DNA from 2 places in the Streptomyces sp. CLV115 genome. Region 2 is predicted to be linked to the other one. Evidence: riboswitches for the same ligand, from Rfam matches in the RefSeq annotation. Region 2 holds a riboswitch; the other holds the start of a gene.

Region 1 (14,325 bases), on a different contig from region 2:
CAAGTCCAGGGCCAACGGTGTTTCCTATCTCAGGTCGCTCCAGGCGGCGGACGGTTCGTACGCCGGCTCCGGCCTGTCCAACGAGTGGGCGTTCAGCGCCCTCGCGGCGTCCGGAACCGCCGTCGTCGATGTCGCTCCGGGCGGTGACACCACGAAGAACGCCCGCACCGTCTACCGCAACCTGCTGTCCACGTCCGGCTGGCCCTCCGCCGCCCCCGTGGTCACCGACTACGAGCGGGGCACGCTGAACGCGTACGCCGCCGGCATCGACCCGGCCCGCGTCTCCGCGTCCCGCAACCTCGTCGCCGACATCTACTCGTACTGGCAGACCGCCGAGCCCGGCTACTTCGGCCCGTCCGGAAACTTCAACGGCACCGTCTTCGCGGCTCTCGCCCTCGGCGGCGCCAGGACCCGGGCCGACGGCGCCCGCGTCCCGCAGTCGCTGACCGACTCGGTGGTCACCCGTATCCGGGCCAACCAGCACGTCGACGGCGGCTGGACCTACAGCAGGGCCGAAGGCGACTCCACGGCTCTCGACTCCGCGAGCGACGTCGACATGACCGGCGCCGCGATGGCCGCCCTCTGTGTCTCGGGCGTTCCCGGTACCGACGCGGACGTCGTCCGGGCCAAGAACTTCCTCAAGGGCAAACTGGTCGGCACCACCGGTGCGTTCAACTCCCTCTACGGGGTCAACACCAGTTCCAACGGCTGGGGCGTGGCGGGGCTGAACGCCTGTGGAATCAACCCCCAGACCGGCGACTTCGTCACCGTCAACGGCAAGACACCGATCGACTTCCTGATCGCGAACCAGTTCGACCCGGCGGGCGGCTTCAAGTACAAGCCGTCCGACACCGCACCGTCGCCCTACTCCTCGATCGACGCACTTCGCGCGGTCGCCGGCGGTGGCTTCACGGCCGCCCCGCCGGTCCCGGTCACCCCGGGCGCTCCGCAGTGGGTCGCCCAGCCCGCCTTCACCGCGGGCACCTCCACCGAGCTCGCGCTGACCGTCGACGACGGCACCGGCAACCTGAAGGTGTGCTCGGTGCACTTCACCCCGACCGGGACGACCACGACCCTCGGGGAGGTACTGGCCGCCGCGACCAGCGGAGCCTCTCCGGCGGGCTGCGTCACGAGCGTGACCCCCACCTCGGGCACCGGTACCATCACCGCGGTCAACGGCAGGACCAACAGCGGCTCCAACACCTGGAAGGCCGCCGTCGACGGCTCCGCCTTCGGCGTCGCCGTCCGCGAGAAGGTGATCAAGGTGGGCGACACCATCGCTCTGCGCCGGGGGCCTGATTCTCAGGGGTGAGGGCCCGTCGAGGGCCCTCACCCCTGAGTCCGAAGCGAGGGAGTGTCAGTTGCCCGTATCCACTCCGTTGTGTCGCCCCCCGTGTCCGGCGTCACTTCGGACTCGCGTACGCGCGCAGCCGCTCCTCGCGGCTTGTCAGACAACAGCTCGCACAACGCACCTCCTCCGCGCTCGTGTAGTAAAGACAGCAGGTGTTGCGCAGATAGACCAGCCGCTCCGGTCCGCCCGGTGTCCGCCGGACCCGTGCGACCTCGCCCAGTGCCGCGAGTCCGCCGGGTGCGGTGTCCGCGAACTGCCGCCAGCGGGCGGCCAGCAGATCCACCTGGTCGCCCAACGCGCACAGTGCCGTGGCGCAGCCGTGGGCGATCCCTCCGCTCAACTGCCTGGCCCCGGCGCGGGTGCGACGACGCAACGCGTCGGCGATGGGCAGCAGATGCCCGTCGAGCAGGGTGCGGTGCAGCAGCCGTACGGAGTCCTCCCCGGCCCGGGGCACCAGCAGCCGGGCCCTGCGCACCCGGACTCCGCCGATGCCGTGCGTGGCGGGGCGTACCAGGACATTGTCCGACCGCATGTCCGGGACCTCGTCGTGCAGCGCCCAGTGGAGCACGGCGGCGGCAGTGACCCGGCCCGCGTACACCGCCATCAGGGTCAGGGCGGTCGCATGGCCGCTGCGGTGGCCGCTGCTCGTGCGTTCGAGCTCCAGCAGCGTCGACAGCTCCTCGCTCGCCGGATCGGCCAGTCGGCCGGCTGCCAGCCACTGCCCTGCCTCGCTCGCGGGCGGTTCGCCCTCGGTGACCTGCCAGCGTGGTCCGTGCGGCAAGGGCGTCCAGACGGGGGAGGCGTCGTCGCTCATGACAGCGGGAGGTAGACGACGTTGGGGGAGCCGGTGACCGGGTGGACGCCGATCCGGGACGGTATCCCGTAGACCTCGGCCAGCAGTTCTTCCGTCAGTACCGCGTGCGGGGAACCGGACGCCACCAGTCGTCCGGCGCTGAGGACGAACAGCCGGTCGCAGTAGGAGGCAGCCAGATTGAGGTCGTGCAGCACCAGCAGATTGGTGGTGCCCAGGGTCCTCACCAGGCCGAGTATCTCCAGCTGGTAGCGGACGTCCAGATGGTTGGTGGGTTCGTCGAGCGCCAGCAGCCCCGGTTCCTGGACCAGGGCGCGGGCGATCAGGGCCCGTTGCCGTTCCCCGCCGGACAGCTCCTCGAACCGGCGGCCGGCCAGGGGCGCCGCGCCGACACGCTGGAGCGCCCGGTCGATGCGGCGGGCGTCCTCGGCGTCGTCCTGCTCCCAGAACCGTTTGTGCGGGCTTCGGCCCATCGCCACGATCTGGCGTACGGTCAGGCCGAAGGTGCCGGGGCTGTCCTGCGGAACGACGGCGACGCGGCGGGCCCGTTCCTTCGTACTGAGCGCCGCGGCGTCCGTTCCGTCCAGCAGGACCCGGCCCGCCGCGGGGCGCAGGGCACCGTACACACAGCGCAGGAAGGTGGTCTTGCCGCTGCCGTTCGGCCCGACCAGGCCGACCGTCTCGCCGGGGGCGGCGTCCAGGGTGACCGCGTCGAGCAGGGTACGGCCGGCCACCTCGTAGCTGATCCCGTCGGCGGCGAGCGCCGTCGGGGGCGGTGCCGGGCTCATCCGGTGATCCCTTCGGTACGGCTGGAGCGGCGCAGCAGCCAGAGGAAGAACGGGCCGCCCACCAGGGCGGTGACCACCCCGGCGGGAATCTCTTCGGGGGCTGCCACGGTCCGCGCCAGCAGATCGGCCAGCAGCAGGAAGACCGCCCCGCCCAGCGCCGTCACCGGCAGCAGCCTGCGGTGGGACGCGCCGACGATCAGCCGGGCGGCGTGCGGAACCATCAGGCCGACGAAGCCGATCGCCCCGCTGTAGGCGACCAGCACGCCGATGATCAGTGACACCAGCACGAAGACCCCGCCCCGGAATCGTCCGGGGTCCAGGCCGAGGCTGCGGGCCCCTTCCTCCCCGGTCAGCAGCAGATCCAGCGGACGGGCCAGGCTGATCAGGAGCACGGCACCGACAGCCAACACCACTGCGGGCAGCGCCAGTTGGTCCCAGCGGGCGCCGCCCAGGCCGCCCAGGGTCCAGAACAGGATCGCCCGCACATGCTCGGCCCGCGAGGACAGCACCAGGATCAGGCTGGTGAACGCGGACAGCACGTACTGGATCGCCACCCCGGCCAGAATCAGCCGGCCCGTCGTCATGGTGCCGCCGCGCCGGGCCATCGCGTAGACGGCGACCAGTGCGGCCATGGACCCGGCGAACGCCGCGACGGGCAGCGCCACGTCGGTGGCCATCCCGGCGCCGACCCCCAGCACGATCACCATGGCGGCGCCCGCCGACGCCCCGGACGAGGCGCCCAGCAGGAACGGATCGGCCAGCGGATTGCGCACCAGCGCCTGGAGCACCGCGCCCGACAGGGCCAGCCCGGCGCCGACGACGGCCCCGAGCAGCACCCTGGGCAGCCGTACCTCCCACACGATCGTGGGGAACGCGCCGGAGCGTTCACCGCCCAGGACCGTACGCAACACCTCTCCCGGCGGAATCCGTACCGGGCCGAGCGCCAGACCGGCCACCACCGTCGCGAGCAGCAGCACCACGAGGGCGCCGATCACGACGGGGGTCGAGCGCAGGACGGACTCGGGGCCGGGGCGGGCGGGCCCCGCGCTCACAGTGTGCCGGGGTGCAGTTGCCCGGCCAGGTCCTGTACGGCGTCGGCGACCCGGACACCGAGCACGGCCGAGGACAGCGGGAGTACCGCGAACTTCTTGTTCTTGATCGCCGGCACGTCCGCGAGTGCCGGGTCGTTCAGCAGCCGCTTCTTCTTGGCCTCGACCGTGGTGCCGCCGTAGTCGTAGATCACGACCACTTCGGGCCTGCGCTTGATGACCTGCTCCCAGGACACGTCGCCGAAGGTGGCGTCGAGGTCCGCGAAGACGTTCCGGCCCCCGGCGAGCCGGACGATCTCGTTGCCGACGCCCTTGCCGCCCGCAGTGAACGCGGAGCTGTCGCCGGAGTCGTACACGAACACCGAGGGATGTGCGGAGCCCTTGAGCTCCGTTCCGACCGTCGTGATCTTCCGTCGTTCCTCGGCGATCAGGCTCCTGCCGCGCTCCGGAACGCCGAAGACCCTGGCCACCTGGGTGATCTCGGTGGCGAGCTGATCGACGCCGACCTTGCCCTCGGTGCAGTTCTCGATATTCAGCCGGGTGTTGATGCCGTCCTTCTGGAGCCCCGCCCGGTCCTGGCCCTTGGCCTTGTCGAAGGCGCTGGCGTACCCGCCGTAGACGAAGTCGGGGTTGGCGCCGAGCAGTACCTCCTTGGAGGGGTACTCCTTCGCGAGCACCTTGGTCCTGTCGTACGCGGACCGGTACTCCGGCAGGATGCTGTCGTCCAGGTAGGCGGTCCCGGCCAGCCGGTCCTGGAGCCCGAGGGCCAGCATGATCTCGGTGACGTGCTGGTTCATGGTGACGACCCGCTTCGGCGGGGCGTCGAAGGTCGTCTTCGTACCGCAATTGGTGACGGTGTAGGGGAAACCTTCGGCGGCCGGTGCGGCCTCTGCCCTGCTCTCGCCGCCGGTGCCGCAGCCGGTGAGCGGCAGCAGGAGCAGGGGTATGAGCGCGAGGGGTACACGGCGTATCGGGGGCATGGCCGAGCCTTTCCGGGGGATGTCCTCGTCCCCTGGTTGTACGAGAAGGCGGCGCGGCCAGTATCTGGCTTCCGGGCTGTGTGCAGCCCGGTCACAGTGGCGGGACCGTACCGGATTCACACCGGTTTCCTGACGCGCGTCGCCCGAGATTTCGCAGGCCATTCTGTCAGACCGCGTATTCCGCAGGTCATGCCCCTTGGGTTGCCGGCTCCGGACGCCGACGTCCGCGAGGACGGCCGGCACTGCGGACAGGTTTCGCCCGGACCGGGAGGGTCGCCCGCCCCGTCAGCGGCTCGGTGGGCACCGGTCAGCTCTCGACCTCGGTTCTGTCACCGCCCCAGAGGGTGTGGAAGGTGCCGTCGCGGTCGACGCGGTGGTAGGTGTGTGCGCCGAAGTAGTCGCGCTGGCCCTGCGTGAGGGCGGCGGGGAGGCGTCCGGCGCGCAGGGAGTCGTAGTAGGCGAGGGCGGCGGCGAAGGCGGGGGTGGGGACGCCCTGGGCGGCGGCGGTGGCGATCACGGTGCGCCAGTCGTCCTGTGCGGCGGCGATCTCTTCGGCGAAGCTCTTGTCGGAGAGGAGGCTCGCCATCCGGGGCTGGGCCTCGTAGGCGCTGGTGATCCTGTCGAGGAACGCGGCCCGGATGATGCATCCGCCGCGCCAGATCGAGGCGACCCTGCCGAGATCGATGTCCCAGTCGTATTGCCCGCTGCCGGCCGCGATCTCGTGGAAGCCCTGGGTGTAGGCGACGATCTTCGAGGCATACAGTGCCTGCTCGACCCGGTCGGCGAATGCCGCCGCCTCGTTCTCACCGAGCTTGCGGGCGGTCGGTCCGGCGAGGTGGCGTGAGGCATCACGGAGGGCGGCGTGGCCGGAGACGGAGCGGGCGAAGACGGCCTCGGCGATGCCGGAGACCGGAACGCCCAGGTCGAGGGCGACCTGCACGGTCCAACGGCCGGTGCCCTTCTGCTCCGCCTGGTCGAGCACGACATCCACGAAGGGCTTTCCGGTCGCCGCGTCGACATGGGAGAGCACTTCTGCTGTGATCTCGATGAGGTACGAGTCCAGGCGCCCGGTGTTCCAGACCCGGAAGATGTCCGCGATCTTGGCGGGAGAGTATCCGGCCACGTCGCGAAGCAGCTGGTAGGCCTCGCCGATGAGCTGCATGTCCGCGTACTCGATGCCGTTGTGCGTCATCTTCACGAAGTGTCCGGCGCCGTCAGGACCGATGTGCGTGACGCACGGGGCGCCGTCCTTGGCCTTCGCGGAGATCTTCTCCAGCATCGGTCCGAGCGAGTCGTAGGACTCCTTGCTGCCGCCCGGCATGATGCTCGGTCCGTCGAGCGCGCCCTCTTCGCCGCCCGAGATGCCGGTGCCGACGAAGTGGATGCCCTGCTCTCGCAGTTGCCTCTCCCGTCGGCGGGTGTCCTCGAAGTGGGCGTTGCCGCCGTCGATGACGACATCGCCCTCTTCCAGGAGCGGGGCGAACTCCTGGATCACCGCATCGGTCGGGTCGCCCGCCTTGACCATGATGACGAGCCTGCGCGGACGCTCCAGCGCCGCGACGAACTCCTGCGGGGTGTGCGCGGGTACGAAGGAGCCCTCGTCGCCGAACTCCTCGATCAGCGCGTCCGTCTTCGCGGCCGTCCGGTTGTGCACCGCGACCGTGAATCCGTTGCGGGCGAAGTTGCGTGCGAGGTTGCGGCCCATGACCGCGAGACCTGTGACGCCGATCTGTGCAGTGCCGCTCATCTGTGTGCTCTGCAATCTGTTTCGGGGATGCCCGGATCTTCGGCAGTGCCGGGATCTTCAGTATGGGCACGGGGTGCGGCAACGGCCTGTTCGGCATCGCCCGGATGGAGTCACCTGTGTATATTAGGAAACCGCCTAGGACCTCTAGGTGGGTTTCGACGGAGGTGGCGAATGGTTCGCGCGGGTCTCACGACCGAACGCGTGGTGGCGGCGGCGGCCGATCTGGCCGACTCCATCGGCTTCGACAAGGTCACCATCTCCGCGCTGGCCCGCGGCTTCGGGGTCAAGGACGCCAGCCTGTACTCCCACGTCAAGAACCTGCACGACCTGCGTGTCCGGGTCGCGCTGCTGGCCGCCGGGGAGTTCATCGACCGGATCGGCACCGCGGTCGCCGGCCGGGCCGGGAAGGACGCGCTGGTCGCGTTCGCAGACGCCTACCGGGCCTTCGCGCTGGAGCGGCCGGGACGGTACGAGGCGACGCAGATGCGGGTCGACCCCGAGATCGTCGCCGGGTCGGCCGCGTACCACCGCACCATCGAGACCACGGGTGCGATGCTGCGCGCCTACGGACTGTCCGAGCCCGATCTGACGGACGCGGTACGGCTGTTGCGCAGCACCTTCCACGGATACTGCGCACTTGAGGCGAGCGGCGGCTTCGGCGCGCCCCGCGACGTGCAGAAGTCCTGGGAACGCTCCGTCGAGGCCCTGCACTTCCTGCTGGAGCACTGGCCGTCCGCCACCGGTGAAGGCACCGACGAGGGGGAGAACGGACATGACTGACCACATGCTGCCGGAGCGCACCGGGCATCTGAAGGTGCCCGGCGCGACGCTGTACTACGAGGTGCGCGGCCGGGGCCCGCTGCTGCTCCTGATGCCGGGCGGCAGCGGCGACGCGGGGCTCTACGACCGGATGGCGGCGCGGCTGGCCGACAGCTGGACGGTCGCGGCCTTCGACCCGCGCGGCTACTCGCGCAGCCTGCTCGACGGCGCGCCGCAGGAGCAGCGGGTGGCGGTGCACAGCGACGACGCCCACCGGCTGATCGAGCTGCTGTCACCGGACGGCGGTCCGGTGGCCGTGTTCGGCTCCAGTTCGAGCGCGATCGTCGCCCTGGACCTGCTCTCCCGTCACCCGGAGCGGCTGCGCCGAGTGGTCGCGCACGAACCGCCGTCGGTGGAACTGCTGCCCGATCCGGAGCGGGGGCGGAAGCTCTTCGCCGCGGTGCGCGACTCCTTCCGCAGGGGCGGGGTGGCCGCGGCGCTGGCCACCATGACCGAGGGACTGACGGACCCGGAGGCGCCCGAACCGGCCGGGGGCGGACACCGGGAGGCGCCCGGAACCTCCGCGCGGGAGGCCGAGGCGTTCCGGCGGACGGGGGTCAACCTCCCGGTGTTCCTGGAGCACGTGCTGTGTTCGTTCAGCGGGTACGTGCCGGACCTGGCGGCCCTGCGGCGTGGCGGGGAGAAGCTGGTCATCGGTGTCGGGGAGGACTCCCGCACCCTGCTCACGGCGATTCCCGGTGCCCGGCTGGCGGACCGGGGGATCGGCGGGCTCGTGGAGTTCCCCGGCGGGCACACCGGTTGTGTCGAGGACCCCGAGGCGTTCGCCGCGCGACTGCGGGAGGTGCTGTCCGATCCGGCGCCGGAGGGGACACGGATGCCTCCGAACGACAATCATCGGCCGTGATCCGTTTCCACAAACATCTCGTCACGCACCTTTGAATTCGCCCTTTTGGCGGATGAGTTGGCAATGGTTCAGGTAGGTCTCCTGTCAAAGGTCTGGTGCCGGACCATCTGGGGCGCCACCCTGGCTTCGGCGTCCCGACGACGCATCCGAATCCGGCGAAGGCAGGCAGATGACACCGATCACCCGCAGGGGATTTGTGGCGCTCGGCGCGGGCGTGGCGGCGGGAGCCGCCATGCCCCCGGTGACCGCGGGCGCCGCGGTCCGGACGGGCACCGCGACCGCGACCGCGGCGACCGGCACCATCAAGGACGTCCGGCACGTCGTGGTGCTGATGCAGGAGAACCGCAGCTTCGACCACTACTTCGGCACGCTCAAGGGCGTACGCGGCTTCTCGGACCGCTCCGGGATCACCATCGGCGGCGGTCGCAGCGTCTTCGACCAGCCCAACGGCACGGGGCGGCAGTATCCCTGGAAGCTCAGCGCCACTCCGGCCGCGGGCGGCGCCGATCCCGAGACGATCGCCCAGTGCAACGGCGATCTGCCGCACAGCTGGACGTCCCAGCACGCGGCCTGGAACAAGGGCCGGATGGACAACTGGGTGACGGGTGTGGGGAACGTCCGCTCGCTCGGCCATCTGGAGCGCTCGGACATCCCCTTCCACTACGCGCTCGCCGACAACTACACGGTGTGCGACGCCTACTTCAGCTCGGCGCTCAGTGCCACCGGCCCGAACCGCACCTTCCTGTGGAGCGGCAAGGTGGACGCGTCCAGCAAGGACGGCGGTGACGAGTCCGGACTCACCTGGGAGACGTACGCCGAGGCGCTGCAACGGGCCGGTGTGTCCTGGCGCGTCTACCAGAACGCCGACGACAACTATGGCGACAACGGCCTCGCCTATTTCCGGAAGTTCACGGACGCGCCGGCCGGCGACCCGTTGCACGACCTCGGGATGGCGTCGGTGCGGAAGGTGACCGGCTCCACCCCCGACGACATCGCCGCCGCCATCAAGGCCGATGTGGTGGCCGGTACGTTGCCGCAGGTGTCGTGGGTCGTCGCCAACCAGGCCTTCTCCGAGCACCCGTACGCCCCGCCCGGCGACGGAGCACACTTCGTCGACCTCGTGTACCGGGCGCTCGCCGCCGATCAGGACGTCTTCGACTCCACGGTGCTCTTCCTGAACTACGACGAGAACGACGGTTTCTTCGACCACGTACCGCCCCCGTCGCCGCCCGCCGGAACCGAGGGGGAATTCCTCGGCGGAGTGCCCATCGGCCTCGGCTTCCGCGTCCCGATGATCGTCATGTCGCCCTGGACCCGCGGTGGCTGGGTCTCCTCGGAGGTCTTCGACCACACCTCCGTGCTGCGCTTCCTGGAGACCTGGACCACGGCTCTCGGGAAGCCGGCGGCCTGTGCCGGTATCAGTGCCTGGCGGCGCAGGGTCTGCGGGGACCTCACCGGCGCCTTCGACTTCGCCCATCCGGTGAACGGAGTGCCGTCCGGCCTGCCGGCCACCCCGGTGATCGGGATGAACACCTGCGGCCCCCTGCCCAACCCCGTTCCGCAGAACAACGCACAGCCCGTGCAGGAGCCCGGCACCCGGCCCGCCCGTGCGCTGCCCTACCAGCCCGGCGGTGATCTGGACCGGCTGGAGTTCGGTGCCGCGGGAGTCGTCAAGCTCTGGCTGACCATGACCAACAAGGGCGCACCGGCGACCCGGGCCGCACACTTCTCGGTGCACCCCAACGCCCACCGTTCGACGGTGCCGTGGCAGTACACCGTGGACGCGGGCGGCACCGCCACGGACTTCTTCAACATCGGCACGGCCAACGGCGACGGCAAGTACGACTTCACCATGGCCGGACCCAACAGGTTCCTGCGCCGGTTCACCGGCGACGCGACGGCGGCGGGCAGATCCTGCGAGGTGGCCGCCCGTTACGCAGAGGCACCGGACACCAGCAGGCCCGCCCTCTGGTTCACCTTCACCAACACCTCGGCGAGTGCCGTCACGTTCACCGTGACCTCCGGCCAGTACCGGAGCGACGGCCCCTGGACGTACACCGTCCCGGCCGGCGGCAGCAAGGAGGACTACTTCAACGCGGTGGCGCTGACCAGGGGCTGGTACGACTTCACGGTGAAGATCAGCGGTGACGCCTCCTGGTCGCGGCGGTACACCGGACACATCGAGACGGGCGCGGCGAGCGTCAGCGGCTGAGCCGCGGGGCGCGTGGTGGCCGCCGGCCGAGGGGCGGATCCGGCCCCCTCGGCCACCACGCGTACCCGGACGTCAGCCCGCGAAGACGGTGTCGTGCTGATCGGGGATCACACTGCCGTCGCCACGGAGCACCGGGCCCGGGGTTCCGTCCGACGCGGTGTAGCCGGTGGTGGCACACGGATAGGTGCCGTTCAGCCGGCCCTTCGGCGCGATGAACATGGGGTTGACCAGCCACTTGCCGTCCGCGTCGTCGTAGGAACGGCACATCAGCTCGGCCTTGTTGCGGTTCAGGGCCAGTCGCAGCCCGGTCGCGTCACGGAGCATCGACACGTCCGTGTCGGAGTCCCCGGCGGCGAACACCGGGCGCCTCGCCGGGGCCTGCACCCGGGAGGCGGCCGCACCGCGCACACCGAAGATCTCCTTGTTGATCCAGCAGCGCTTGCCGTCGATGTAGGTGATCTGCGAGTCCTCGCCCGGACGCGCGCTGCCGCAGGCGCTCAGGTGCGAGGTGTAGCGGCCCCGCTCGGTGGTGGACCTGATGCCGATCACGTTCCCGGGGGCGACATCGACGCCCCCGGCCCAGACGTCGACCACGGGCTGCGGCGACGCGGAGACGATCCACACGTCGAATCCGGCCCGGCGCAGCGTGCGGATCAGGTCGCGCTGCTGGTCGTAGTAGCGGACGTAGCCGGTGGCGTCGGTGGTGCTGCCGACCCGCTGGGTGGCGCCCACGGGGGCGGCCAGGTTCTCGGCGCGGGCCGCGGCGGCGAAGGAGCGCACCTGCGCCGCCGTCCAGCCGTGGGTGAGCTGCGCCAGCCAGGCGTACGAGGGTTCCATCGTGCGGCGGTCGTAGCCGGCGAAGGCGTCCTGTCCCGAGGTGGTGGTGGCCTCGCTGTAGACGGACAGGATCTCGTCGGCGCAGCCGGTGTCGGTCGAGGTCGGCAGGGTGCGGTCGCGGCCGGTGCCGTCCGGGCAGGCGGCGCGCAGCGACTCGGCCGCCGCGTCGGTGAGGTAACGGCTGGTGGTGCGCCAGTCTCCGTGCTCGGGCTGCCGGATCCGGGAGTTGCGCAGCAGCCAGAACATGGTGGCGTCGCCGACGTCGTTCTTGATGACGGTGTTGTCCCAGTCGAAGACCGCCACCGGAGCGGCCCGGCCGGTTCGGTGGTGCGGCGAGCAGCTTCCGTAGCGGTCGAGGAGACGCTGGATACGAGCCTGGTTGGCCCCGTACCAGCCCGTGGAGAGGGACAGCTGCGGACAGGCGCGGCCGGGGCGGCCATGGGCCCCGGCCGTATGCCGGCTAGAGAGGGGTGACGTAGGCGCCGGAGATCCCGCCGTCGACCAGGAAGTCCGTGGCGTTGACGAACGAGGAGTCGTCGCTGGCCAGGAAGGCCACGGCGGCGGCCATCTCGGTGGGCTCCGCGAACCGGCCGAGCGGGATGTGCACCAGCCTGCGCGCGGCCCGCTCCGGGTCCTTGGCGAACAGCTCCTGGAGCAGCGGGGTGTTGACCGGCCCGGGGCACAGCGCGTTGACCCGGATGCCCTCCCGTGCGAACTGCACACCGAGCTCGCGCGACATGGCCAGCACGCCGCCCTTGGATGCGGTGTAGGAGATCTGCGAGGTGGCGGCGCCCATCCGGGCCACGAAGGAGGCCGTGTTGATGATGGAGCCCCTGCCCTGGCGGCGCATGTACGGGATGGCCGCCTTGCAGCAGAGGTAGACGGAGGTGAGGTTGACCTCCTGCACCCGGCGCCAGGCTTCGAGACCGGTCTCCAGGATGGAGTCGTCCTCGGGCGGCGAGATCCCCGCGTTGTTGAACGCGATGTCGACAGAGCCGTACGTGTCGAACGCGGCCTTGAACAACGCCTCGACCTGCTCGGCGTCGGTGACGTCGGTACGTACGAAGAGTCCGTCGACCTCCTCGGCGGCGGCCTTGCCGCTCGCCTCGTCCACATCGGCGCAGACGACGTGCGCGCCCTCGGCGGCCAGGCGCCGGACGGTGGCCAGCCCGATGCCGCTCCCGGCTCCGGTGACTACGGCGGTGCGGCCGACCAGGCGGCGGCAGACAGCGGTGGTGTCGGTCATGGTGCTCAGGCCTCCGTGCTGATGAAGACGTTCTTGGTTTCGGTGAAGGCGGCGAGTGCGTCGGGGCCGAGCTCGCGCCCCAGTCCGGACTGTTTGTAGCCGCCGAAGGGAGTGGCGTAGCGGACGCTGGAGTGGGAGTTGACCGAGAGGTTCCCGGCCCGCAGCCCCTGGCCGACCCGCAGCGCGCGGGCCACGTCACGCGTCCAGATCGATCCGGCCAGACCGTATTCCGTGGCGTTCGCCAGTCGTACGGCGTCCGCCTCGTCGTCGAACGGCAGCACCACGGCGACCGGCCCGAAGACCTCGTCGACGGCCACCGGGGCATCGGGCGACACCCCGGCGAGCACGGTCGGCGGATACCAGAACCCGGGGCCGTCGGGCGCCGGGCCGAGGATCGTCCGTACGCCGTCGGGCAGGGCCGCCACGAACCCGCTCACGCGTTCCCGCTGGGCGGCCGAGATCAGCGGACCCATCTGGGTCTTCTCGTCCGACGGGTCGCCGACCACCACGGCGGCGACGGCCGGTGCCAGCAGATCGAGGAAGCGGTCGTAGACCGGGCGCTCGACCAGGATGCGGGTCCGGGCGCAGCAGTCCTGGCCGGCGTTGTCCAGGAAGGACATCGGTGTCCCGGCCGCCGCGGCCTCCAGATCGGCGTCCGCGAAGACGACGTTGGGGCTCTTGCCGCCCAGTTCCAGGGTGAGTCGCTTCACGCGTTCGGCGCAGCGGGTCATGATGTGCTTGCCGGTCCGGGTGGAGCCGGTGAAGACGATCTTGGCCACGCCGGGGTGGTCCACCAGGGCGGCGCCTGTCACCGCACCCTCGCCCGGCAGCACCTGGAACAGTCCGCCGGGCAGCCCGGCCTCCAGGGCCAGCTCCGCCAGGCGCAGTGCGGTCAGCGGGGTGGTCTCGGCGGGCTTGAGCAGTACGGCGTTGCCGGCGGCGAGCGCCGGGGCCGCGCCCCAGGCGGCGATCGGCATCGGGAAGTTCCACGGTGCGATGACCCCGACGACGCCGAGCGGTTCCAGCAGGGTGAAGTCGATGCCGCCGGCGACCGGGATCTGCCGGCCCAGCAGGCGTTCGACCCCACCGGCGCAGTAGTCGAGGAGGTCGCGCACATTGCCCGCTTCCCAGCGGGCGTTGCCGATGGTGTGACCGGCCTCGCGGACCTCCAGCAGGGCCAGTTCCTCGATGTGTTCGTCGACGGTGGCGGCGAACCGGCGGAGCAGCCGGGCGCGGTCGGCCGGCGCCGCCGCGGCCCAGACGCGCTGGGCGGTGGCGGCGCGGGCGACCGCCGCGCCGACAGCGGCGGCGTCGGTGGTCGGGACGGTGGCGACGACCTCGGCGGTGGCCGGGTTCAGGACGTTCAGGCTGTGCGGTGCGCAGTGGTTGGACACGTACGGGCCTCGATCGGGAGTGAGGGACGTGAGGGGCGTGAGGGGCGCGAAGGGAGTGCGGGGGACGTGCGGGACGGGACGGCGGTCACAGGCGCTCGAAGGAGCGGCGCAGCTCCCAGTCGGTCACGGCGGCGTCGTAGGCGGCGAGTTCGACACGCGCCATGTTCAGGTAGTGCGCGACGACCTCCTCGCCGAACGCCTCCTTGGCGATGGGACTGGCCTCCCA
Region 2 (14,325 bases):
GAAATCCTTAGCCAGGTGTTGAACATTCCACATCCACCTTTTGACCAAATGGAAAGCCCCCCAAAGGCACTCCACCCCTTTCCGACCACCCCGAACTCAGAGCCCGCTCACAACGCTCGCGCCTCGACCGCATTTATCATGCATATATAAAATTCAGCAAGAAGATTCGGTTAAATTCCGGCACAAGGGAGCCGACCCGTCGCTCCCCATGGAGACCGGCGCCCGCCACGCCCCCGCAGGGTGCGGAAGCCGTTCATGAGTGAATGGGAGGCATGCTCCTCGACTTCACCCACGACCACGGCGGCGAACGGCTCAGCGGTGTGTACGGCGGTGAGCCGTCCGGGACCACCGCCGGGACCACCGCCGTGTTGCTGCACGGCGCGGGCACCGGCAGCAAGGAGCGACTGCTGCCGCTGGCACGGGAGTTCGCGGCCCACGGCTGCCGCGCGATCGCCTTCGACTTCTCCGGGCACGGCGAAAGCACCGGGAAGCTCGGCGAGTTGAGCCTGCGGCGACGGTTCGACCAGGCCGTGGCGGTGATCGAGGCGTACGCGGGGGCGGACGGACCGCTGGTCCTGGTGGGGTTCAGCATGAGCGGGCAGACGGTGGCCGATCTCGCCCGGCACTACGGGGACCGTGTGGTGGCGATGGGGCTGTGCGCGCCCGCCGTGTACGCCGCCGAGGCGTGGGACGAGCCCTTCGGGGACGGGGACGGCCGGTTCAGCGGAATCATCCGGCAGCCGGACAGCTGGCGGGAGGCACCCGCGCTCGACGCGCTGCGGGCGTACGGGGGCCGGGCCGTGCTCGCCGTGCCGGGCACGGACGCGGTGATCCCGCCCGAAGTGACCGAGGCCGTACAGGAGGCACTGGCCGCGCGCGCCCAGTACACACGACTCGACCTGCCGGACGCGACGCACCGACTCGGCCAGTGGTTCCGCGACCACGGCGACGACCGGCGGGAGTTCGTGGCGGCGGTGCTGACCGGGCTCGGCGACCGGGGCTGGACGGCGACGCGCGCGTGGGTGGCCAAGCAGACAGGCCCCGGCCGCTCGGTGGCCGGCTCCCGTCTCCTGACCGGCGGCTGGAGCTCCCAGATGCGCCGGCTGACCCTCGACGACGGCACGGACCTGGTGCAACGCACCTTCGTGAAGCCCTTCTTCCGCCACCACGCTCCCGGTCTACTGAACCGCGAGGCGTCCGTCCTGGCGCTGCTCGCCGAGCAGGACTCCGTCCCCGCGCCCGGCCCCCTCGCCGTGGACGCCACCGCCGAACACTGCGACCACCCGACCCTGTTGATGTCCGCGCTGCCGGGCCGGGTCCGCGTCGACGGGGACGACCTCGACCGGCGCCTGGACCTGCTCGCGGCCCAACTCGTCCGCATCCACGGTGTCGTACCGGCCGAAAGGCCGCGCCACTACCAGGCGTGGACGTCCCCGGAACGCGTCCGCGCCCCGGACGGCCCCCTGTGGGAGCGGGCCGTGGACGTGATCCGCCGCGACCCGCCGCCGTACGAAGGCCGCTTCCTGCACCGCGACTTCCACCCCGGGAACGTGCTCTTCTCGGGAACGGGGCGCGAGCTGCGGATCACCGGTGTCGTGGACTGGGTCGAGACCTCGTGGGGCCCGGCCGACCTGGATGTGGCGCACTGCTCGACCGCGCTCGCCCTGCTGCACGGACCGGCGTACGGGCTGGACTTCCGCGGCCGGTACGAGGCGCAGGGCGGCCACGGCCTGGCCACCGGCCCCGACCACCTGTACTGGCGGCTGCTCGACGCCCTGCACTACTGCCCGGACGCGGCCAAACTGGCCGGACCGTGGCGCGAGCTGGGACGGGACGATCTGACGCCCGAGGTGCTGGGGGAACGGCTGGAGGCGTACGTGGCCGGACTGCTGCGCCGGTACGACTGAGCCGGCGGGAGCGCGGCGAAGCCGCGCCGCCTCACGTACCGGAGGCCCCTGCCCTCAGCGGACGTGCCGGCCGGGCGGACAACGGACGGTTGAACGCACGCAGCCGCCTATGCCGGTGCCGGACTCACCGAATCGTCAGCGACCCTTCCGGGCGCCCCGAAACGCGCAACGCAGTGCCACACCTTCTTGATCGCCTGGAGGTCATGGTGTCCGGCCCGGGCCGCCTCCCCGACGATGCGCGGATCGAGCACACCGTCGACGGCGATCCGTACGCCCAGGTCGACGTATTCCTGCCCCCGGTAGCCGGGATGGCGCAGAAGCTCATCGACCGTGAGCCGGAAGCCGGGGTGCCACTCCACGGGGCAGCCCAGACGCAGGGCCGCCTCCTCCACGGCCGAGCCCCGGTAGCAGGGGTCCAGGACCAGCGCCTCCACATGGCCGTCCGGCCGTACGGGCCCGTGGACCTGCGCCTCGATGTAGTCGTCGAGGTCGTCCTGCCGGTCGGCGAGGGCGAGTTCGATGAGCCCCATGCGGGCCGCGACACCGAAGTCCGAGGGTTCGAGGAAGCTGTCCGGGTAGCAGAACGTGGTCCGCGTCAGCGTCTCGGGCGTCAGCCGGAAATGGGCGGAGCCGAACCTCGGTGCCGCGCCGGCGGGTTTGCGGCGGAAGTCCAACGCCCCGTAGACCGGCCGCTCACGAGCGGGCGCTTCGTCGTACGCACCACCGAAGATCCGGCTCTCCCAACGCCAGCGGTCACCACCGGGATGCGCGGTCAGTCCGCCGTTACTGGTCCCCGTGACGAACTGCGAGCGGTAGCCACCGTCCTCGGCCATGGCGTCCAGGACCGGCCTGCCGCGCAGCAGCCGATCCGGGTGGAAGTTGAGGGTCACCCGCAGCGCCGGATCCAACGGCGGGCCCGACGCCAGCTTCGCGACATGCCCAAGGGCCCGTTCCTGTGGCGTCCCGGAGGTCGAGGAGATCATCCGGACAGTCTTCCGCAGCTCGACCGACCACCGCACGCGACCTGCGCGCGAACGGGTACGTGGACCTCGTCGCCCGCGACAGGGGCACCGGCCACTGGTCCCGGAAGCACGGAGACAACGAGTCGGCCCGTACCGGATTCGCTCCGGTACGGGCCGGCTTCACGTGCGTCGTTCGAGTTCGCGCGGGAGAACCGCCGCCTACTCCTCCGGTGGGAAGACGACCTCTCCCGAGTCGGTCAGTGTGATCGTGATCGCCTCGACCGGGCACCCCTCCGCGGCCGCGAGGACCTTCTCGTCGGCGCCGGTCTCCGGGGCCGACGGGCGGGACTGGCGGGCGGTGTCCAGGGCGAAGGCACCCGGTGCGTGGTTCACACACATCCCGGAGCCGATGCAGACCCCTCGGTCGACCTCCACGGCCCAGCGGTCGCCCATCACGCCCCCTCGTATCCGGCCGGCAGGTGGATCATCTTGTGCTCGAAGTACTCGCCGTACCCCTCGGGCCCGAACTCCCGGCCCAGTCCGGAGTTCTTGTACCCGCCGAACGGGCCGAGCATGTCGAGGCTGAAGGTGTTCACGCTGTACGTGCCCGTTCTGACGCGGCGGGCGATGTCGATGCCGCGCTCGGTGTCGGCGGTCCAGACGCTGCCGCTGAGCCCGTAGTCGGAGTCGTCGGCGATCCGTACGGCCTCCTCCTCGTCACCGTACGGCAGCAGGCAGATGACGGGGCCGAAGATCTCCTCGCGGGCGATCCGCATCGAGTTGTCGACGTCGCCGAAGAGGGTCGGCTCGACGTACCAGCCCCGTTCCTGGGACGCCGGGCGGCCGCCGCCGGTGAGGATCTTGGCGCCCTCGTCCTGGCCGATCCGGATGTAGTCGAGCGAGCGCTGCTGCTGGCGCCGTGCGACCAGGGGGCCGAGTTCGGTGGCCGGCTCGAGCGGGTCGCCGACCTTCAGCGCGGACGCCGCGGCGGCGAACGCCTCGGCCGTCTCGTCGTAGCGGGAGCGCGGGACGAGGATGCGCGTCTGGGCCACGCACGCCTGGCCGTTGATCATCCAGGCGAAGGGGACGATGCCCGCGACGGCGGCGTCCAGATCGGCGTCGGGAAGGATCACCGCGGCGGACTTGCCGCCCAACTCCAGTGTGACGCGGGTGAGGTTTTGGGAGGCGACCTCCATCACCCGGCGCCCGGCGGCCACCGACCCGGTGAACGACACCTTGTCCACGCCGGGATGCCCGACCAGGTACTCACTGACCTCGCGGTCGGCCGGAAGGATGGAGAGCACGCCCTCCGGCAGCCCGGCGTCGGCGGCGATCTCGGCCAGGATGTAGGCGTCCAGCGGGGATTCGGGCGAGACCTTGAGCACGGCGGAGCAGCCCGCCAGCAGTGCGGGCGCGAGCTTGGCGGCGGCGGTGAACTGCGGAACGTTCCACGGCACGACGGCCGCGACCACCCCGACCGGCTCCCGCCGCACCAGCAGCGGTCCGAGTGCCCCGGCCCGCCGCTCCTCGTACGGGAAGTCCCGGGCCACGGTGATCGCCGAGTCCCACACCATCATCGCGGCGAGCGCCTGCACCATGACGCTCGACGTGTACGGGGTGCCGTTCTCCGAGCTGATGACCCTGGCGATCTCCTCGTACCGGACGGCGAACGCGTCCTTGATCCTGGTCACCACCGCGATCCGCTCGTCCAGGCTCATCCGGGGCCAGGGCCCCTCGTCGAACGCCCGTCGCCCGGCGGCGACGGCCGCGTCCACATCCGCCCGGGAGGCGTGCGGCACCCGGCCGATGACCTGCTCGGTGTGGGGCGAGACGACCTCGATCACTTCCCGGCCCAGCGGATCGACCAACTCCCCGCCGATGAACAGTTTTCCGTGTTCGACAAGCTCGGTCATGGCTGCTGCCTCCCGCGAACCGGTGCGTACCCGCCCCAATATCTGACTCTGTGTCAGAACTGATACCAGTTCCAGTTCCAGTAGTCCACGACCGCGACAGCGCCCGCCGGGATCACCGGGCCGTACCGGATCGGGTGGTGCCCCGCACACAGGCCGTGGCGCGAAGAGATCAGGCGCTCTCCCGCCGAGGTCATGAACGCCCCCGCCGCTTCGCGTGCGGGTGGCGCCGGATCTCCACGTTCACGGCGCTGACCCTCGACAGGTCACTTTCGGACCGTGCCCGACGCCGTTCCCCGGCCAAGGCCCCGCACACATCACACCCGGGCTCCGGCACCGGGTCGGTGCCGAACCACGGGGAATGGTCGACGGACGGTCGGTGATGGGTCGAATCAGACATGAACACTCTCCTCGCACGCCATTTGGTCGGGCGATCGTCGCGCCTGTCACCGGGACGTAGGAACCTCGCACATTTCCCACTTCGGGACGTCCCACAGGAGGTAGAACGTCCCTGCAATGTCAGCGAACCCCCGAGGGAGCCACCTGCATGCCCAACGAGCGCTTGCGAGCCACCATGACAGCCGGGGGGTGGACTCACGCAGGCCTGGCCGAAGCGACGGGTGTCGACCCCAAGAGCGTTGAAAGATGGGTCAACCTCGGGCGCGTCCCCCGGCGGGCAACAGCACTGAAGGCCGCCGAGACCTTGAAGGAAGACGTACACGCGCTGTGGCCGGCACTCCGCCAGGCACGCGCCGCGCGTGGCGTGAGTTCCGAGCTCCTGGCACTCTACGAACAGCGGGCAGACCTTCCCGTTTCCATGTTTGTGGACCTCTTCGCCGCGGCACGCCGACAGATCGACGTACTGGTCTACGCAGCCGTGTTCCTCCACGAGGCGTATCCCGGACTCAATGACCTGCTGCGCAAGCGCGCGACCGAAGGCTGCGCCGTCCGCATCGCCATCGGTGAAGCGGACAGCCCCAATGTCCAACAGCGCGGAAAGGAGGAGAAGTTCGGCCACGGTATCGAGTCCCGCTGCCGCTTGGCGCTCATGCACTACCGGCAGTTGACCGACATACCCGGCATCGAACTGCGCACGCACGGGACGACTCTCTACAACAGCCTGTACCGGGCCGACGACCAGATGCTGGTCAACACGCACGCCTGGGGCGTCAACGCCTACCGGGCACCCGTGTGGCACCTGCGGCGCAATCGCGGGGGCGGCATGTTCGACGTGTACGCGGACAGTTTCAGCGCCACGTGGGACACGGCCACACCCGTGGAAAGGTGAACCCATGGCACGGACCGAGTTCTACGACGACCCGAACGCGCCGAAGCCCAACAGCCTGGTCGTGGCCGCTTCCGCCGTGGTGACGGACGAGGCGGGACGGATCCTGATGCAGCGACGGCGGGACAACGGACTCTGGGCCCTGCCGGGCGGGGGCATGGACCTGACCGACTCACTGCCCGGCACCGCCGTCCGGGAGGTCAGGGAGGAAACCGGGCTCAATGTCGAGATCACCGGGCTCGTCGGCACATACACGGACCCGAAGCATGTCATCGCGTACAGCGACGGTGAGGTTCGCCGCCAGTTCGCTGTGGTGTTCACGGCACGCATCATCGGCGGCGAACTGGGCATCTCCGGCGAGTCGACGGACCTCCGATTCGTCACCCCGGACGAACTGGACGCGCTGCCCATGCACCACACCCAGCGGCTGAGGATCGACCACTTCCGGGCGAACCGAGCGACGCCGCACCTGGGGTGATCGCCCGGCTCGGCAGGTACGCCCGAACCAGATGGTCGACCAGGGCTACTACTGGAACAAGTTCTCGTTACAGTGGGGCGACGCATCGGAGCCGCGAACCCGTACGCCGTCCAGAGAGATGGGGACCTCATGACGCAGGTGACCGACCACGGCGGGGGCGTGCACAGCATCAAGGTGCCCATCCCGGACAATCCGCTCGGCCACACCCTCGTACACGTCCTGGACACCGATCGGGGCCCGGTGCTGATCGACACCGGGTGGGACGATCCCGAGGCCTGGGACACGCTCGGCGCCGGACTCACCGCCGTCGGCACGGAGATGGCCGACATCCACGGTGTGGTCATCACCCACCACCACCCCGACCACCACGGGCTCTCCGGGCAGGTGCGCGAGGCCTCCGGGGCCTGGATCGCCATGCATGCGGCGGACACCGCGATCGTGCGCCGTACCCGGGAGTCCGAACCCGGCAGGTGGCTGACCTATCTCGCGGCCAAACTCACCGCGGTCGGAGCACCCGAGGAGCACCTCGCGCCGTTGCGGGCCGCCGCGGCCGGCCGGAGCCGGACACGCACCCTGCCGGGGCTGCGGGCCGCGCTCCCGGACCGGGAGATCGTGCCGGGCGAGCTGCTGGACCTGGCGGGGCGCAGGCTGCGGGCGATCTGGACACCGGGGCACACGCCCGGGCATGTGTGCCTGCACCTGGAGGAGGAGCACCCGGGCAATCTGCCGGGGCGGGGACGGCTCTTCTCGGGGGACCATCTGCTGCCGGGGATCAGTCCGCACATCGGGCTGTACGAGGACCCGGACGACGCGACGGCCACCGATCCCCTCGGTGACTACCTCGACTCGCTGGAGCGGATCGGCAGGCTCGGGGCCGCCGAGGTGCTGCCCGCCCATCAGTACGCCTTCACCGATGCGGCGGGGCGCGTGCAGGAACTGCTCGGGCATCACGAGGAGCGGCTGACGGGGCTGCTCGGGCTGCTGGCGGAGCCGCTGACGCCGTGGGAGCTGGCCGAGCGGATGGAGTGGAACCGGCCCTGGGAGCAGATCCCGCACGGCTCCCGGAACATCGCCGTCTCGGAGGCGGAGGCGCATCTGCGGCGGCTGGTGAAGCTGGGGCGTGCGGAGGCGGTGCCGGGGAGCGAGCCGGTGGCCTACCTCGCGGTGTGAGCGGTGTGAGCGGTGGGGCGGTGTGCGTGGTGTGAGTGGTGTGAGTGGGGTGCGTGTGGTTTCGCTTACGTGGGCAGGGGCGCGCTTGCGCGGGCAGGGCGCGTACGTGAGCAGTGACACGTACGGGGCGCTCCTCCCGGCCCGGAGTCCGGGTGGTGCCGCCCGGTAGAGTGTGCGGGTCGTCATCATGCCCGTTCAGGGGGAAGCCGGTGCGAATCCGGCACTGACCACGCAGCCGTGAACCGTCTTCGCAGGCGGTGAGTCGGAATGCCCTGTCCGCGGTCGTGACCGGCTCGGACCACCGGATCCCCCGGTGGTCGGCACCGTCGAGGTACACGGGGTCGGAGCCTGGTGCCTGAGCGTGCCTGTGCCCGGTTCACCCCGCAGGAGAGGCCCCGCCCGCCATGACCGTACGTCGCAGCGCAGCAACGCTCGCCGCCACCGCCGCCGTGCTCTGCGCGGCCGCTGCGCCGGTCGCGGTGGCAGCGCCGTCCCCCTCGCCCTCGCCGTCCGTCGCGCTGCCGTCCGGGCTGTACGGCACGAAGGACCCCACCTACGACGGGGTGTGGCGGCAGTCCCTGGCCTTCCTCGCGCAGCGGCTCGAAGGGGTCACCCCGGCCGCGAAGTCGGTGGACTGGCTGATCGGCCAGCAGTGCGCCGACGGCTCCTACGCCGCGTACCGGCCCGACGCCGCCCAGCCGTGCGACGCCAAGACGGTGCGGGACACCAATGCCACCGCGGCGGCCGCCCAGGCGCTGGTCGAGGTCGGCGGGCACCGCGAGACCGTGAACGACTCGGTGCGCTGGCTGAAGTCCGTACAGAACGAGGACGGCGGCTGGGGCTACACCGCGGGTGCGCCCAGTGACGCCAACTCCACCTCTCTGGTGATCGGCGCCCTCGCCCGTCAGGGGCAGCGCCTCGCGGACATCACGACCCCCGATGGCAAGACCCCCTACGACCCGCTGCTCGCCCTCGCCCTCCCGTGCGGCGGCAAGGACGGCGGCGCCTTCGCCTACCAGCCCGACAAGAAGGGCGGGCTCGCCGCGAACGCGGACGCCACCGCGGCCGCCGTCCTCGGCACGATGGGCAAGGCTCTGGCGGTCGGGAACAACGCCGCGGGCAAGGCGCCCACCTGCCGGTCCGGTTCCGGGCTCACGCCCGAGCAGGCCGCCCAGAACGGCGCCCACTACCTCACCGGCGCCCTCGCCGGCAGCGGCCACCTGAACCTGGCGCCGATGCCCGGTGCCACCGACACCACCCCGCAGCCCGACTTCGGCAACACCGCCGACGCGGTCGTCGCGCTCTCCGCGGCCGGCCACCAGGACAAGGCGGCCGGAGCCGTCGACTGGCTGAAGAAGAACTCCGCGGACTGGGCCGGCCAGAACGGCCCCGCCGCCTACGCCCAGCTGGTCCTGGCCGCCCACGCGACCGGCAACGACGCCCGGGACTTCGGCGGCGTCGACCTGGTCGCCCGGCTCAACGCGGCCGGCCCCGAACCCGCCTCCGTCGTGACGCCCGACCCGTCCGCCGACACCGGGTACGAGGCCACGGAGAAGGACCAGGTCCACAGCGGCGACGACGTGATCGGGGGCGTGTGGTGGTACGTCGGCATCGCCCTCGTCCTCGCGGCCATCGCGTTCTTCCTGATCAGCGGTCGCCGGAAGAACAGGCAGCCGTGAGGCGCGCGGGGCGGGCCACCGCGCTGCTGGTGGTCCTGGGCGCCGTCCTGGCCGTGCTCGGCGCGGGACCGGCCCAGGCGGCCGGGTACCGGTACTGGTCGTTCTGGGAGGGCTCCGGCTCCGGCTGGACGTATGCCACCCAGGGCCCGTCGCTCGTCCGGCCGGACGACGGGGCGGTGCAGGGCTTCCGGTTCTCGGTCAGCGAGGACTCCCAGGACTCGGCGAAGCCGCGCCGCGCCGCGGAGTTCACGAAGATCTGCGCGGACACCCCGGCCGAGGACGGCACCAAGCGGATCGCGCTCGTCATCGACCCGGGCACGGCGGCGGACGCCCCGGCGGGTGAGAAGCCGCCCGCGCCGCGCACCGCGTGCGCGCGGGTCGCACCGGACGCGAGCGCCGCGGAGGCGCTCGCCTCGGTGGCGAAGCCGCTGCGCTACAACAGTGACGCGATGCTCTGCGCCATCTCCGGCTACCCGGGTTCGGGCTGCGGCGAACAGGTCTCCGGCAGCGGCAGCGGCAATGGCACGCCCGACGCGTCCGCCGCCGCGTCCGCCGCCGCGTCACCGGCCGGATCCGCGGCCTCCGGCACCTCGGGCGGTTCCGGCGGCCCGTCCGCCGGGGTGCTCGTCGGGGTCGGCGCCGTGCTCCTCCTCGGCATCGCCGCGGTCGTGCAGGCCCGCCGCCGCCGCGGATGACCGCCCGGACCCGCTCCGCCGTCCCGGCACGGCGTCGTCCGCTGCGCGCTCCCGAGGCGACCCGGAGCAACGCCGTGCCCGCCGGGGCCTGGTGGCTGTGGGCGCTCGGCCTGGCCACCGCCGCGTCCCGGACCACCAATCCGCTGCTGCTCGGGCTGCTGGTGGGGGTGGCCGGTTACGTCGTGGCCGCGCGCCGTACGGACGCGCCGTGGGCCCGTTCGTACGGGGCGTTCATCCGGATCGGGTTGTTCGTCGTCGCTGTGCGGCTGGTCTTCTCCGTGTTCCTGGGTTCCCCGATCCCCGGTACGCACACGGTGTTCACGCTCCCCGAGGTGCCGCTGCCCGACTGGGCGCAGGGGGTCAGGCTCGGTGGCCGGGTCACCACCGAGCAGTTGGTCTTCGCGCTGTACGACGGGGCGAAGCTGGCGGCCCTGCTGATCTGTGTCGGTGCGGCGAACTCGCTCGCCAACCCGGCCCGGCTGCTGAAGTCGCTGCCCGGTGCGCTGTACGAGGCGGGCGTCGCGGTCGTCGTCGCGATGACGTTCGCGCCGAACATGGTCGCCGATGTGATGCGGCTGCGCACCGCTCGGCGGCTGCGGGGCCGTCCGACCGGTGGTATCAAGGCGGTCCTCCAGATCGGACTGCCGGTCCTGGAGGGCGCGTTGGAGCGTTCGATCGCGGTGGCCGCGTCGATGGACGCGCGCGGCTACGGGCGCACCGCCCAGGTCCCGCCCGCGGTCCGCCGCACCACGAACGTCCTCACGCTCGGCGGACTGCTCGGGGTGTGCGCCGGTACGTACGGGCTGCTGGCCGCGCAGGGCGCGGTGTACGGGGTGCCGCTGCTGATCGCCGGGCTCGTCGCCGCGCTGGCCGGGCTGCGGCTCGGCGGGGCCCGCTCGGTCCGTACCCGCTACCGGCCCGACCGGTGGGGGGTGCGGGCCTGGCTGGTGGCGGGTTCGGGCGTCGTGGTGGCGGTGGCGATGATCTGGGCGGGCGGCGCCTACGGGGAGGCGCTGCACCCGGGGGTCGTCCCGCTGACCGCGCCGGTGCTTCCGCTGTGGCCGGCGGCGGCGGTGCTGATCGGGCTGCTGCCCGCGGTGGTGGCGCCGGTGCCGCCGCCGGTGGGTACGCCGGTGGGCGCTGCGCCGACGGGTGCTGCGGCCGTGGGTACGCCGGTTGGTGCTGCGCCGACGGGTACTGCGCCGGCCGGTGCGCCGAATTCCAAGGAGATCCAGTGATCCGGTTCGAGCAGGTCTCGGTGCGTTACGAGGGGACCGGGCGCCCCACCCTGTCGGGGGTCGATCTGACCGTCCCCGAGGGCGAGTTGGTGCTGCTCGTCGGCCCGTCCGGGGTCGGCAAGTCGACACTGCTGGGTGCCGTTTCCGGTCTGGTGCCGCATTTCACCGGCGGCACGCTGAGCGGCCGGGTCACGGTCGACGGCCGCGACACCCGTACCCACAAGCCGCGCGAACTCGCCGATCTGGTCGGCACGGTGGGGCAGGACCCGCTCTCCCACTTCGTCACCGACACGGTCGAGGACGAGCTGGCCTACGGCATGGAGTCGCTGGGCCTGGCCCCCGACGTGATGCGGCGGCGGGTCGAGGAGACCCTGGACCTGCTGGGGCTGGCCGAGTTGCGCGACCGGCCGATCGCCACGCTCTCCGGCGGCCAGCAGCAGCGGGTCGCGATCGGCTCCGTGCTCACCCCGCACCCGAAGGTCCTGGTCCTCGACGAGCCGACGTCCGCGCTGGACCCGGCGGCGGCCGAGGATGTCCTGGCCGTGCTGCAACGGCTGGTGCACGACCTGGGTACGACGGTTCTGATGGCGGAGCACCGGCTGGAGCGGGTGGTCCAGTACGCGGACCGGGTCGTCCTGCTGCCGTCGCCGGGCGCCGCCCCGGTCGTGGGCGCGCCCGCGGACGTCATGGCCGTCTCCCCGGTCCGCCCGCCGGTCGTCGCGCTGGGCCGGCTGGCGGGGTGGGAACCGCTGCCGCTCTCGGTCCGCGATGCCCGGCGCCGGGCGGCGGACCTGCGCGAACGGCTCGCATCCGGGCGGCCGCCCGCCCCGGTGCCGCCGGCCGCTCCCCCGCTCTCGCCCGTCGCCCCCTCCCCCGTGCGGCGCGGCGTCCTGGACCGGCTGCTGGGCCGCGGCGCGCGGAGCGCCGCCGTGCCCGAACCGGCCGCCGATGCCACGGCCCGGGTCGAGCGTCTCGGCGTACGGCGCGGGCGCGTCGAGGCGCTGCGCCGGGTGACGCTGACCGTCGCCCCGGGCGAGACCGTCGCCCTGATGGGACGCAACGGCGCGGGCAAGTCCACCCTGCTGGCCACCCTCGTCGGCATGGTCGAGCCCACCTCAGGCACCGTCCTCGTCGGCGGCCGGACCCCGCACCGCACCCAGCCGCGCGAGATGGTGCGCCGGGTCGGGCTCGTACCGCAGGAACCGCGCGATCTGCTGTACGCGGACAGCGTCGCCGCCGAGTGCGCCGCGGCGGACGGCGACGCGGGCGCCGCCCCCGGCAGCTGCCGGGCCCTGGTCTCCGAGCTGCTGCCCGATGTGCCGGACGACACCCACCCCCGCGATCTCTCCGAGGGCCAGCGCCTCGCCCTCGCCCTGGCCGTCGTGCTCACCGCGCGGCCCCCGCTGCTGCTCCTGGACGAGCCGACCCGTGGCCTGGACTACGCGGCGAAGGCCCGGCTGGTCACGGTGCTCGGCGGCCTCGCGGCCCAGGGGCATGCGATCGTCCTGGCCACGCACGATGTGGAACTCGCGGCGGAACTGGCGCACCGGGTGGTGATCCTCGCCGACGGGGAGGTCGTCGCGGACGGCGAGACCCGGCAGGTGGTGGTCTCGTCCCCGGCGTTCGCCCCGCAGACCTCGAAGATCCTCGCCCCGCAGAAATGGCTGACCGTGGCACAGGTGCGTGCCGCGCTGGGAGACCCGTCGTGAGCGGGCGCCGGGTGCGGGCGGTACGGCTCGGGCCGCGGGCGATCGCCGCGCTCGTCCTCATCGGCCTGGTCGGGGTGGCCGCCTTCGGCTGGCCGCTGCTGGCCGGTCCCGGCTCCGGCCTCGCCCACTCCCAGGACGCGCCGTGGCTGTTCGCCGCGCTGCTGCCGCTGCTGGTCGGGGTGGTCGTGGCGACGATCGCGGACGACGGCCTCGACGCGAAGGCGGTCGCCATGCTGGGGGTGCTGGCCGCGGTCGGTGCCGCGCTGCGTCCGCTGGGGGCGGGCACGGCGGGGCTGGAGCCGATGTTCTTCCTGATGGTGCTGAGCGGCCGGGTGCTCGGGCCGGGTTTCGGCTTCGTGCTGGGCGCGGTGACGATGTTCGCGTCCGCACTGCTCACCGGCGGGGTCGGGCCGTGGATGCCGTTCCAGATGCTGTCGATGGGCTGGTTCGCGATGGGCGCGGGACTGCTGCCGGGCCCCGGCCGGCTGCGCGGGCGGGCCGAGTCGCTGATGCTCGCGGGGTACGGGTTCGTGGCGTCGTTCGCGTACGGCACGGTGATGAATCTGTACGGGTGGACGATCGTGCCCCCGGCCGGTTCGGGGGTCTCCTTCCACGCGGGCGATCCGCTGACGGACAACCTGGTCCGCTTCCTGGCCTACTGTCTGGCCACCTCGCTCGGCTGGGACCTGGGCCGGGCGGTGCTCACCGCGGTGCTGACCCTGGCCGTCGGTCCGGCGCTGCTGAAGGCGCTGCGCCGGGCCACCCGCCGCGCCGCCTTCGAGGCCCGGGTCACATTCGACGCTCCTCGCGAGTGAGGGCTCCCACAGGACCTTGGTCCTCCACGATGCGGGGTAGTAGCGGCACTCCGGGGCGTACGGCCCGCTGAGCGGCGCTGCCGAGCTGCGACGACGCGGCGGGCAGGCCCGGGGCCGTGCGGGTCTTCGGGGTCCGGGTACGAGACGGGCTCGTACCGGGGGTCGTTGCGATGGCTGAACGCCGCCGCTAACACTGGACGAGTCGCCGAGCACCGCCGGGTCCGCCGAACCGGACCGCGGTCGACGAAGCCCGGTCCACCCGCACGACCGCACCATCCGGACCGGCAGGCGACTCCCCCGTACCCGACGTTAGGTCTCTCTGTGTCGTTCGCCCGTAACATCCTCGCCAAGCCCCGCACCGCCCGCCGCAAGTCCGCCGTCGCAGGCGCCGCCGTGCTCCTCGGCGCCACCGGCCTGGGCCTCGGCGTCACCCCGGCCATGGCCGCACCGGCCGCCGCGCCGGCGTCCGTCGCGGGA

What was found. Region 2 has a riboswitch for cobalamin ahead of AADR41_RS11360 (prenyltransferase/squalene oxidase repeat-containing protein). Riboswitches for the same ligand answer to the same signal wherever they lie in the genome.
Region 1: another riboswitch for cobalamin. It lies ahead of AADR41_RS09700 (ABC transporter substrate-binding protein); the one in region 2 lies ahead of AADR41_RS11360 (prenyltransferase/squalene oxidase repeat-containing protein).

The regions. Positions count from the first base shown of each region.
Region 1 covers NZ_JBCEWQ010000018.1:17,134-31,458, forward strand. Annotated here, with positions in the region: gene AADR41_RS09680 (hypothetical protein) at 1-1,312, shown strand, start outside; gene AADR41_RS09685 ((2Fe-2S)-binding protein) at 1,404-2,165, opposite strand; gene AADR41_RS09690 (ABC transporter ATP-binding protein) at 2,162-2,950, opposite strand; gene AADR41_RS09695 (FecCD family ABC transporter permease) at 2,947-3,963, opposite strand; gene AADR41_RS09700 (ABC transporter substrate-binding protein) at 3,999-4,979, opposite strand; cobalamin riboswitch at 5,018-5,170, opposite strand; gene gndA (NADP-dependent phosphogluconate dehydrogenase) at 5,287-6,726, opposite strand; gene AADR41_RS09710 (TetR-like C-terminal domain-containing protein) at 6,898-7,506, shown strand; gene AADR41_RS09715 (alpha/beta fold hydrolase) at 7,499-8,410, shown strand; gene AADR41_RS09720 (phosphocholine-specific phospholipase C) at 8,580-10,622, shown strand; gene AADR41_RS09725 (haloacid dehalogenase-like hydrolase) at 10,695-11,762, opposite strand; gene AADR41_RS09730 (3-oxoacyl-ACP reductase) at 11,920-12,705, opposite strand; gene AADR41_RS09735 (aldehyde dehydrogenase family protein) at 12,711-14,099, opposite strand; gene AADR41_RS09740 (glutamine synthetase family protein) at 14,185-14,325, opposite strand, start outside.
Region 2 covers NZ_JBCEWQ010000022.1:62,375-76,699, forward strand. Annotated here, with positions in the region: gene AADR41_RS11320 (alpha/beta fold hydrolase) at 273-1,907, shown strand; gene AADR41_RS11325 (DUF3626 domain-containing protein) at 2,015-2,890, opposite strand; gene AADR41_RS11330 (ferredoxin) at 3,089-3,322, opposite strand; gene AADR41_RS11335 (aldehyde dehydrogenase) at 3,322-4,782, opposite strand; gene AADR41_RS11340 (hypothetical protein) at 4,836-4,976, opposite strand; gene AADR41_RS11345 (helix-turn-helix domain-containing protein) at 5,327-6,067, shown strand; gene AADR41_RS11350 (NUDIX domain-containing protein) at 6,072-6,542, shown strand; gene AADR41_RS11355 (MBL fold metallo-hydrolase) at 6,672-7,712, shown strand; cobalamin riboswitch at 7,866-8,006, shown strand; gene AADR41_RS11360 (prenyltransferase/squalene oxidase repeat-containing protein) at 8,117-9,391, shown strand; gene AADR41_RS11365 (SCO2322 family protein) at 9,388-10,086, shown strand; gene AADR41_RS11370 (energy-coupling factor transporter transmembrane component T) at 10,083-11,324, shown strand; gene AADR41_RS11375 (ABC transporter ATP-binding protein) at 11,321-13,033, shown strand; gene AADR41_RS11380 (ECF transporter S component) at 12,985-13,848, shown strand; gene AADR41_RS11385 (aggregation-promoting factor C-terminal-like domain-containing protein) at 14,170-14,325, shown strand, end outside.